DNA from 3 places in the Methylobacterium sp. Leaf94 genome. Region 2 is predicted to be linked to each of the others. Evidence: riboswitches for the same ligand, from Rfam matches in the RefSeq annotation. Region 2 holds a riboswitch; each other region holds the start of a gene.

Region 1 (3,269 bases), on a different contig from region 2:
TCGTAGCGCATCGGATGCGTCAGGCGGCCCTCGCCCTCCAGGGCGTAGTCGGTCCAGCCGCGCAGCGCGCTCACGGTGTGCTTGGCGAAGAACTTCGGCGGCGTGCGCTTGTCGGTGGCCTCCCAGGACACCGCCTTCACGCCGTTCTCGCAGAACTCGAACGAGGACCCGTGCGCCGGATCGCCCCAGGCGCAGCCGGGGCAGTCGAAGCCGTCGGGCTGGTTGGCCTTCAGCATGGCGCGCGCACCCGACAGGGGCGCTCGGCTTCCCAGCAGGTGCTTGCCGCAACTTTTCAGGGCCCCCCAGCCGCCAGCCGCGGAGGAGCGCTTCGGGGTCGCGACCGGATGATCCATGACGGGGTCCTGAGGGGCAGGGCTCGCATGGCCGACGATCGGCCGCGAAGCGGAGCAGTCTCGCCCCAGCGATATCGCGATGCACAGCGCGCGCTCAATCGCGCGAAAACGCAGGCCAGTCATGCCGTTAGGGGTCCCATGCGTTTTTTGCAGAGCCGATGAAGACCGGGTTAAAACCGTTCCAGGCCGCAATGCGGAAAATCGGGACCCTCCTCTTCGGCCCCGGTCCCTGGCGGAGGGCGGGTCGATCGCCTAACCCTCGGGCCGGATCGGCCGCTGGAAAGCGGGGAAGACGGGAGCGTGGGAGATGCGGACGCCGGTGAGGATCTTCGCGGCGGCGGCCGTCGGCCTCGCGGTCGGCCTCGCGGTGATGGCGCATGACCGGCAGGTGGGCGCCGAATGGGCCGTGTCGGCCGAGCAGATCGCCGACGCGCAGGCCTACGGCAAGCCCGGCGTGGAGCTTCCGCCGGGCCACATGGTGACCGCGCCCCAGCGCAGCGAGGGCGCGGAGCGCCTTCCCCTGAAATGGATCCTCCTCGGCCTCGCGGCCGGTGGCGCGGTCCTGGCCGGCACGGGCCACCGGCGCGCGCCGGCGCGGAAACCGGATGACCGACCCTGACGCCCGACGCCTGTCGCCTGCCGGGCACACCGGCCCGAAAACCCCGCGCGGCCATTGACGCCGTCACCGCGTGTCGGGCTTCCTGGCGTCGGACGGTTCCTCCCCGGAGGATCAAAAGGGAACGCGGTGAGGAGTTTTGCTCCAACGCCGCGGCTGCCCCCGCAACTGTAAGCGGCGAGTTCCTCATCAGCACGTCACTGGGTGTCTCGACATCTGGGAAGACGATGAGAGGGCGGTGACCCGCGAGCCAGGAGACCTGCCGTCAGTCGTGGTCACACGCGAAACGCATCGGGCGGGGTGTCCTGGTGGGTGTCGGGGCGGATGCCGTGCGGCATCCGGGCCGGCCTCGTTCGCGGTGACGTGCCACAGACGTCGCCCGAGGTCCCATGTCGTCCTCCCGTTTTCGCTCGTTTCCCCGTTCACGGCCCACCGCCCGATCCTGGCTCCTCGGCGCCTGCGCCGGTTTCCTGCCCTACGGCGCCGGGATTCCGGACGCGTTCGCCGAGACTGCGCAGGCGGACCTCGCCGAATTGTCCGTGACCGCCGAGGCCCCGGCCAGCGGTGGCCGCGGGCCGGCCGCCCATGCGGGATTCGTCGGCGGCGTCACCGGCATCGGCGGCGGCCTCCGCAGCGTCGATGCGGCGAGCGCCGGCGTGATCTCGGGGGCGGCACTCAACGGCCGGCCGATCACCCGGCCCGGCGAGGCGCTCGAGAGCGTGCCCGGCCTCATCGTCACCCAGCATTCCGGGGAGGGGAAGGCCAACCAGTTCTTCCTGCGCGGGTTCAACCTCGACCACGGCACCGACATCGCGCTTCACGTGGACGGCATGCCGGTGAACATGCGCACCCACGCCCACGGCCAGGGCTATGCCGACCTGAATTTCCTGATCCCGGAACTCGTCGGCGCGGTCGAATTCCACAAGGGACCCTACTTCGTCCGCGACGGCGACTTCGCCTCTGCCGGCTCGGTGCGGATCGACTATCTCGACACGGTCGCGCGCAACCTCGCGCTGACGTCGCTCGGCAGCTTCGGCTACAAGCGCGCCCTCAGCATCGCCTCCGCGCCCCTCGGCGAAGGCCACCTGCTCGTGGCCGGCGAGGCCCAGACCTATGACGGCCCCTGGGACGTGCCCGACCGCCTCGCCAAGCTGAACGCCGTCGTCCGCTACAGCCAGGGCACGGCCCTCGACGGCTTCGCGCTGACGGGCATGGCCTACTGGGCCAAGTGGAACGCCACCAACCAGATCCCGGAGCGCGCCGTGGCGGAGGGGATCATCGGCCGCTTCGGCTCCCTGAATCCCACGGACGGTGGCGACACCGGCCGCTTCTCCCTCTCAGGCCGCTGGAGCCGGACGAGCGACGCCGGCATCACCCGGGCGAGCGGCTACGTCATCCGCTACGGCATGAACCTGTTCAACGACTTCACCTACTTCCTCAACGATCCGGTGAACGGCGACCAGTTCCGCCAGCGCGACAGCCGGGTGCTCGGCGGCGGCGAGGTCAGCCACACCGTCGAGGGCACCCTGTTCGGCTTGGCCGTGGAGAACGAGATCGGCCTCCAGACCCGCACCGACGCCATCCGGGTCGGCCTGTTCAACACCACGGCGCGGCAAACCCGCTCGACCGTGCTCGATGACCGGGTGCTGGAGGCGAGCGCGGCCCTCTACGTCGAGAGCCGGATGCGCTGGACCGACTGGCTGCGCACCAGCGTCGGCGTGCGCGCCGACGGGTTCTCCGCCGATGTCCGCTCGGACACGCCGGCCAATTCCGGCACGGCCCGGGACGGGATCGTCAACCCGAAGCTCGGCCTCGTGCTGGGACCCTGGTTCGACACCGAGGTGTTCGTGAACTACGGGGGCGGCTTCCACTCGAACGATGCCCGCGGCGTCACCGCCACGGTGGATCCGGCGAGCCCGCTCTTCAACATCAGCCGCTCGCCCTTCCTCGTGCCCTCGACGGGCTCGGAGATCGGCCTGCGCAACCGCAGCCTCGCCGGGCTGGAGACGGCGGTGACGCTGTTCCAGCTCGACTTCGCCTCCGAGAACCTGTTCCAGGGCGACAGCGGCACCACCGAGCCGAGCCGTCCCACCCGCCGCTTCGGCGTCGAATGGACCAACCGCTACGCGGTGACGCCCTGGCTCTCCCTGGAGGGGGACCTGACGGTGACGAATGCCCGCTTCGCGGACCGCGACCCCGTCGGCAACCGAGTCCCGGAGGCGCCCACCACCATCGCCTCGGCCGGGTTCACCTTCGGCGAGGGGCCGGGCTGGTTCGGAGCGATGCGCCTGCGCTACTTC
Region 2 (3,269 bases):
CTCGGCCGGGAACAGGCCCGGGTCGTAGGCGAAGGGATCGACGCTGGTGGTGGTGTCGAAATAGAAGTTGTTGGTGTGCCGGAAGGCGATGTGGTTCACGTCGAACCCGGCCAGGAATTCGTTGCGGAAGCCGAACAGGGTGCCGCGGAAGGTGGCGTCGAGGCGGTTCCCGATCTGCTCCTGCTGGTGGTAGATCTCGAGGTAGTCGGAGCGGTCGATCCGGCCTGTGCCGCGGTTGAAGGCGTATTGCTCCACGTCCCGCCACTGGCGCCGGCTCTGGAGCCGGTAGGCGGTGTTGCGGACCGTGACGTCGGCGCTCGGCGTCCACTCGGCGCGCAGTTGCGTCCAGTTGTCGGTCCAGAGGATCTGGGCGTCGCGGACGTTGTAGTTGTTGAACCGGAGGGCGTCGCGGATGCGCCCGTCGACGAGGGGCGTGCCCCAGTAGCGGGCCGGCTCCTGATAGCCGAAATCGTGGCTCAGGGTGACGGCGAGGTCCGGCGTCGCCTGCAGGGTCAGGGCGCCCGAGACCGCGAGGTTGCGGAAGCTCCCGTCCGGGGCGATCCAGCCCTCGGCCCGGTTGCCGCTGATGTTGAGGCGGTAGGCGAGCGCCTCCCCGATCGGGCCGCCGGAATCCAGGGCCAGACGCGCCAGACCGTCCGAGCCGACCGCCGCGCGGGCCTCGTTGAGGGGCGTGAAGACCGGCTTCTTGGTGACGACATTGATCACGCCGCCGATGGCGCCGTCGCCGTAGAGCACGGAGGCCGGCCCGCGCAGCACCTCGATGCGCTCGACGTTCCAGGTGTCGAACGGGAAGGTGACGGTGCCGGCGCCCACGAACAGGCGGGTGCCGTCGTAGAGCTGCTGGATCGAGTTCGGGCCGGAAAAGCCCCGGGCCGTGAAGGCGCCGTTGCCGTTGCCCGGCGCCGCCACCGTGGTGATGCCGGTGGCGTTCTGGGTGACGGCCTCCGCCACCGTGTTCTGGCCGCGCAGCCGCGTGGTCTCGCCCGCGATCACGTCGACGCTGGCGGGGGTCTCCAGGGCCGTCAGGCCGAGGCGGCTGGCGCTGCGGCCGGGGCTGCGCAGGTTGAGCCCCTCGGCGGGCGCCGGGCCGCCCCGCCCGGAGCCCGCGACCTCCAGGGTCTCCAGGGTGACGGCCGGCGGGACCTCCCGGGTCTCGGCCTCGGCGGAGATCGGCAGCAGGCCGCCGAGCAGGGCCGCCAGGGGCAGGACGTGTCGCGACGGCAAGGTCGGGCCTCGCCGCGACCCGCGCGCGTTCGCGGTTCGGGACGGGATGGGGGCGACGGGCATAGGGTAACGGGATGTGGGGCAACCGGACATGGGGCAACCGAACAAGGGCGCGGGCATCGGTCGGGGCCGACCTGCCGTCTCCGCTAGACTGAATGTTATAACATTACAATTGGCAAGCGGGGCCCGGGGCCGGCGTGTCCGCGGCGCAGCCGTCACCGGGCCGCGCGGGGCGGCCGGAGGGAGCATGCGGGAGCAAGACTTGCGGGCGAGGACGGGCATCGACGGGACGGCTGACGCGACGAGTCGCGCGGAGTGGCACGTCACCGCGAAGAGGTCGGTCCGTTCGCGGCAAGCGAACGCCCCGACACCCACCAGGACACCCCGCCCGATGCGTTTCGCGTGTGACCACGACTGACGGCAGGTCTCCTGGCTCGCGGGTCACCGCCCTCCCATCGTCTTCCCAGGCCCGGGTCCTGACGGACCGTTCACCCAGTGACGTGTTGATGAGGAGCTCGCCGCTTACAGTTGCGGGGGCAGCCGCGGCCTCGGACTCTCGCCCTCACCGCGTTCCCTTTTGATCCTCGTTAAAGAGGAACCGTCGCGGGTAAGCTAGGCCGTTTCCGGCGCCGCCGTCAAATCCCCCGGGGTTCGGCAGCCTGCCCGGCGAAGGGGGCGACCGGGGCGGCCTCACGCGGATCGGGGGACAAATCCCGCCGTGGAGCGTTGGCCCCGCAGGGAGAACCGGGCTGTGACGCTGTGACCGAGACTGAAGGAGCAGAGAGCACGATGTCCGAGGATGGGATCACGTTCGAGCGGATCCGCGAGCGCGCCCATGAGATCTGGGAGCGCAACCACCGCCCCGAGGGGTTCGAGGTCGAGTTCTGGCTGATGGCCGAGCGGGAGCTGCGGGCCGAGCGCGCCCGCAACGCCCCGAAGTCGGCCGCACCGGCGCAGGAGGACGCCGCCTGTCCCTGACGGCGCCGGGGACGGGCTCGGGGGCGGGTCGCCTCAGCCGCTCGCCGCCACCGCGTCGTGGTCCGCGAACAGGATCGCGTGGGTGAACGGGCCGTCGACGCGCATCAGGTCCCGGACGAGGGCCTAGGCGGGGACGTCGCGGACGGCCGCCCAGGCGCGGTAGCAATTCGGTGGGACCCGTCCCCGTCCGGTCTCCAGCTGCGAGAGGACAGTGTCGTATTCGGCCCCGACCACATTGGCGAGCGGGCGCCGGCATAGGCCGCGCGCCGCGCGCAGGGGCTTCAGGAAGCGACCGCCCTCCCGGCCCGGTTCCGACACCCCCGCCGAATCCGGGCGTTGGCGGTGAGCGGACACGTGGGACATCCCCCCTCGGACAGCATGGGGAGGGCGCAGGCCCGGCCGGCGCCGTCGCGACGCCGCGGGCGGGGGCGCCGTTCGACGCGCCAGATCCGGCGGCGCCGCCGGGCTAGTCGGAAACAGCCCGGACTGCGCCGTGATCCGTGGATCGGGACTTCCCGTTCGGGAACGCTCCGTTCCCGCGTCGCCTGCGCCCGCACCGGATGTGCCGCGCGCCATGAGGGCGCGGGCGACGCGGTCGGTGCTGAGCGACGGCTTAGGGCGCGATACGGCCCGTGCGGGCGACGGCGATCGCCTTCGGGTTCTTTATCGAGCGATTGCCGGAGAAAACCAACGATCCCGAACCGCGTGTCGACGGGCCCGCGATCCCGCCGCGGCGGGCCGCCTTCCGCCGCGCCGGGCACGGGGTCTCGACCCTCATGGTCCTGGGGCTGGGGTTCGGACTGGCTCTAGCCTGGGTCGTCTTCCTCTGTTGGGTCGCTCACGGAGTGCTAAGGTTGATAATGGACTAACGACCGCAGTGCAGCTGAAATTGTGCAAAGCACAAAAGTGCTGTTTATTTCCGCTTGTGTCCTCTCAATACCTAGGTAGTCTGGCTTCCGGTGTCGTTGGTGCGCAAATGCTTCTGATCTGTTTTGCCTCGCTTGGAGCTGCCGCAAGCCAGGCCGTGCGCCTGCCGGGTCTTCTGG
Region 3 (3,269 bases), on a different contig from region 2:
CGCCGCGATCTCGCCCGAGGACACCGCCTCGAAGAAAGCCTTGGCGATACGTACACCCTCTTCCGGCTCGACAGGGAAGCGCGGGCGTGCGGACTGCACGTGCTTCCTGGCTCGCGCGGCGAGCTGACGGACCGCCGGTGGTTCACGCCGGAGGGTGACCGCGATTTCCGCGAGCGGGACTGCGAAGACGTCGTGCAGGAGGAACGCGGCCCGCTCCAGCGGCGAAAGCCTTTCCAAGGCGAGCATCAGTGTAAGCGTCAGGTCGTCGCCCGGGGCTTCGTCCGGGACCAGGGCAACGGGTTCAGGTAACCAGGTTCCGAAATAGGTCTCACGCCGCACTCGGGCGGACTTCATGACGTCCAGGCAGAGCCGCGTCACTGTCCGCGAGAGGAAGGCACCGGCCGAGGCGACCTCGGCGTGGTCGACGTGCCGCCAGCGCAGCCATGCGTCCTGTACGACGTCCTCGGCTTCGCCGAGCGACCCGAGCATACGATAGGCGAGCCGGATGAGCCGCGACCGTTCCTGCTCGAAGACGCGGGTCGGATCATCAATGGTCGGCATGGCGGAACGACCAGACGCTGAGGGCAACAGCAATAAGCGCAGGAAGTGTCACCGCGGGGAAGTCTCGGGGCAGCGCCTCCGGCCCGCAGATGCCCACTGCAACTTCCCAGAAGTGGAACAGCGCATGGCCAGAGAGCCAGATCGCACCCATGCTCCAGAGCAGGACACGCGATCCGGGTCTCACGGCCCCGTACACGAAACCCAACCCGATCAGCACGAAGATCAGGCCGATATCGCGCAGGAAGTGCTGATTGAAGGGGCCTGTTGTCGTCACGCCCGGCACCGCGAAGTACCATGCCTCGGGTGAGGTGAGCATGAAGATGCCGTTTCCGGCCAGTCCTGCGCCGAGGATGCCGGCGAGTACCGGAATCGTCTTGATCATCGAGCTCTCCCACGTGATTGGTTCACGTGAGTGACGATGCACTGCCGTCTGATGTGACATGGGGTGCAAGTTTCCGAGGGGCACCTTTCGGAACCTCGGCCTTGCACCATCCATGTCACTAGACACCTGCTGCCTGCCCCGATGTTCGAGCGTGGCGATGAAGCACTCGATCAAGCCATGACACGGAGCCCAGGGACGCCTCGACCGCGGCGATATCTATCGACGAACGACCGCTTTCGAGATGCTCAGGCGTGGGCATCAATGGCGACATCGGGTCGGGTCCTGACGGTCCGCTGTATGACCGGGTTGTGTGGAATGCGGTCCGGCTGCTTTCGATCGGAAGATGTCCTTAAGTGGCCTATCGTGGAGGCCATCGGGCATCGGACAGTTGCAGCACCAGGCACAGGCTGCCTAACCTCTCACCCCAGATGGACCACAGCCTCCGCTCCTGAACACCGCAGACAGCCCCAAACCATCTGAAGACGCACAACCATCCAGAACCATACCGATGCAATGTTACAATGTTGCGGAAAATGGCGTCCCCTCGATTGACTATGCGGCGGCGCCCAGCGAATGTCTGACCGTCAAGGTTCCTGCGGGTCGTCGGTTCGCGGGCTAAGAGGGAATTCGGGGTGCTCGCAGGAGTGCTTCCGAAGCTGCCCCCGCAACTGTCAGCGGCGAGCCCTTTCCGATCATGGTCACTGGTGCGTTGCACCGGGAAGGCCGAGGCGAGGGCAACGACCCGCGAGCCAGGAGACCTGCCTTGCACCACGATACGTCTCTCGGGCGGGGTGTCCCGGCGGAGCGCATGAGCGGGCTCGGCTGCTGACGCGGCCGATCCCGTGAGGGCACCCGCTCGGCCGCCGCTCGACAACCTTGAGCGCACCGGTGCCCCTTCGTCCCAACCTGCCGACCTCGAAGGCCCCGATCCTGAACCTGCCCGTTCCGGCGAAGCGTCGTCGGATGTCGAGGCGTCGAGGATCGCACTACGCGCTCGCCGCAATCCTCTCGGCGGGGGCGCCTGCCTTGGAGGCTCGGGCGCAGGAGGCCGTCACGCTGGAGGAACTCTCCGTAGAGGGAGCTGGCGGGAGTGCCCCAGTCGTCGTTGGTGCTGGCCCCAACCCGGGGATAGGCCTAATCGGTCCGACCCCGGGCTACCGGGCCGACCGGGCGGTGAGCAGCACGAAGACCGACACGCCTCAGCGCGACGTGCCCCAGGTCGTTACCGTGGCGCCGCGCGAGGTCATCACGGATCTCGCCGCCACCCGGGTCGACCGAGTCTTCAACTACACGCCCGGCGTCGCCCAGCAGAACAATTTCGGCGGCCTGACGGTGTTCAGCTACGCCATCCGCGGCACGACCACCTCGGAACTTTACCGCAACGGCTTCCCGATCAACCGTGGTTCGCCGCCGCCGCCCGATACCCAAAACGTGGAGCGCATCGAGGTGCTCAAGGGTCCCGGCGGCGGCCTGTTCGGGCGCAGCGACCCGGGCGGCCTCGTCAACTTCGTCACCAAGCAGGCGACCGCCGAACGCTTCGTCGAGATGGGCGGCCTGTGGGGCTCGTTCGAGCAGTTCCGCGGCACAGTCGATGCCGGCGGCGCCCTGAACGAGGATAGCACGCTGCTATACCGCTTCAACTTCGCGGGCGGCCGCCAGAACAGCTTTCGCGATTTCGTGGATGGCGACCGACTCCTCGTCGCGCCCGTGGTGAGCTGGCAGGTCACGCCGGACACGAAGGTCACCGTCGAGACCGAGATTCTGCGCAACCGCATCGTGGTCGACCGGGGCGTGATCGCGATCAACAAGCAGCTCGGATTCCTGCCGATCTCCCGCTTCCTCGGTGAGCCCGGGCAGAGCACGTACCAGAGCTCGGACACGATGCAGGTCCGGGTGGAGCACCGCTTCGACGCCGACTGGCAGATGCGGCTGGCCACCCACTTCAACACCGGCTCGCTGGTCGGGGAATCGGCAGAGGTGCGTGGCCTCGCCGCCGACAACCGCACGGTTCTGCGCGACCGGAATTTTCGCGATTACCGCTGGGATACCGCCATCGGCCAGGCCGAGGTGGTGGGGCGCTTCGCCACCGGCGATCTGAGCCATACCGTACTTCTCGGCTTCGAGCGGGAGAGCACCGACAGCCGCGTGGTCTACGACCGCTCGAACTTCCGCGAGAGCCCCTACAGGCTCAACATCTACGAGCCGCGCTACGGCCAGGCGCTGCCGCCGCTGACCATCCGGCGCAACAACCTAGAGCGGGTCACCAACACCGCCCTCTACGCGCAGGACCAGATCGCGCTGAGCCCCGAGTGGAAGGCTTTGCTCG

Evidence for each region. Region 2 has a riboswitch for cobalamin ahead of ASG63_RS06910 (TonB-dependent siderophore receptor). Riboswitches for the same ligand answer to the same signal wherever they lie in the genome.
Region 1: another riboswitch for cobalamin. It lies ahead of ASG63_RS01965 (TonB-dependent receptor); the one in region 2 lies ahead of ASG63_RS06910 (TonB-dependent siderophore receptor).
Region 3: another riboswitch for cobalamin. It lies ahead of ASG63_RS22720 (TonB-dependent siderophore receptor); the one in region 2 lies ahead of ASG63_RS06910 (TonB-dependent siderophore receptor).

What each region holds. Positions count from the first base shown of each region.
Region 1 is NZ_LMRM01000002.1:37,856-41,124, forward strand. Features, by position in the region: gene ASG63_RS01955 (FdhF/YdeP family oxidoreductase) at 1-353, opposite strand, end outside; gene ASG63_RS01960 (hypothetical protein) at 661-972, shown strand; cobalamin riboswitch at 1,049-1,250, shown strand; gene ASG63_RS01965 (TonB-dependent receptor) at 1,359-3,269, shown strand, end outside.
Region 2 is NZ_LMRM01000009.1:8,542-11,810, reverse strand. Features, by position in the region: gene ASG63_RS06910 (TonB-dependent siderophore receptor) at 1-1,308, opposite strand, end outside; cobalamin riboswitch at 1,648-1,863, opposite strand; gene ASG63_RS06905 (DUF2934 domain-containing protein) at 2,035-2,223, shown strand; gene ASG63_RS06890 (hypothetical protein) at 3,269-3,269, shown strand, end outside.
Region 3 is NZ_LMRM01000064.1:16,229-19,497, reverse strand. Features, by position in the region: gene sigJ (RNA polymerase sigma factor SigJ) at 1-561, opposite strand, end outside; gene ASG63_RS22725 (hypothetical protein) at 548-943, opposite strand; cobalamin riboswitch at 1,514-1,723, shown strand; gene ASG63_RS22720 (TonB-dependent siderophore receptor) at 1,907-3,269, shown strand, end outside.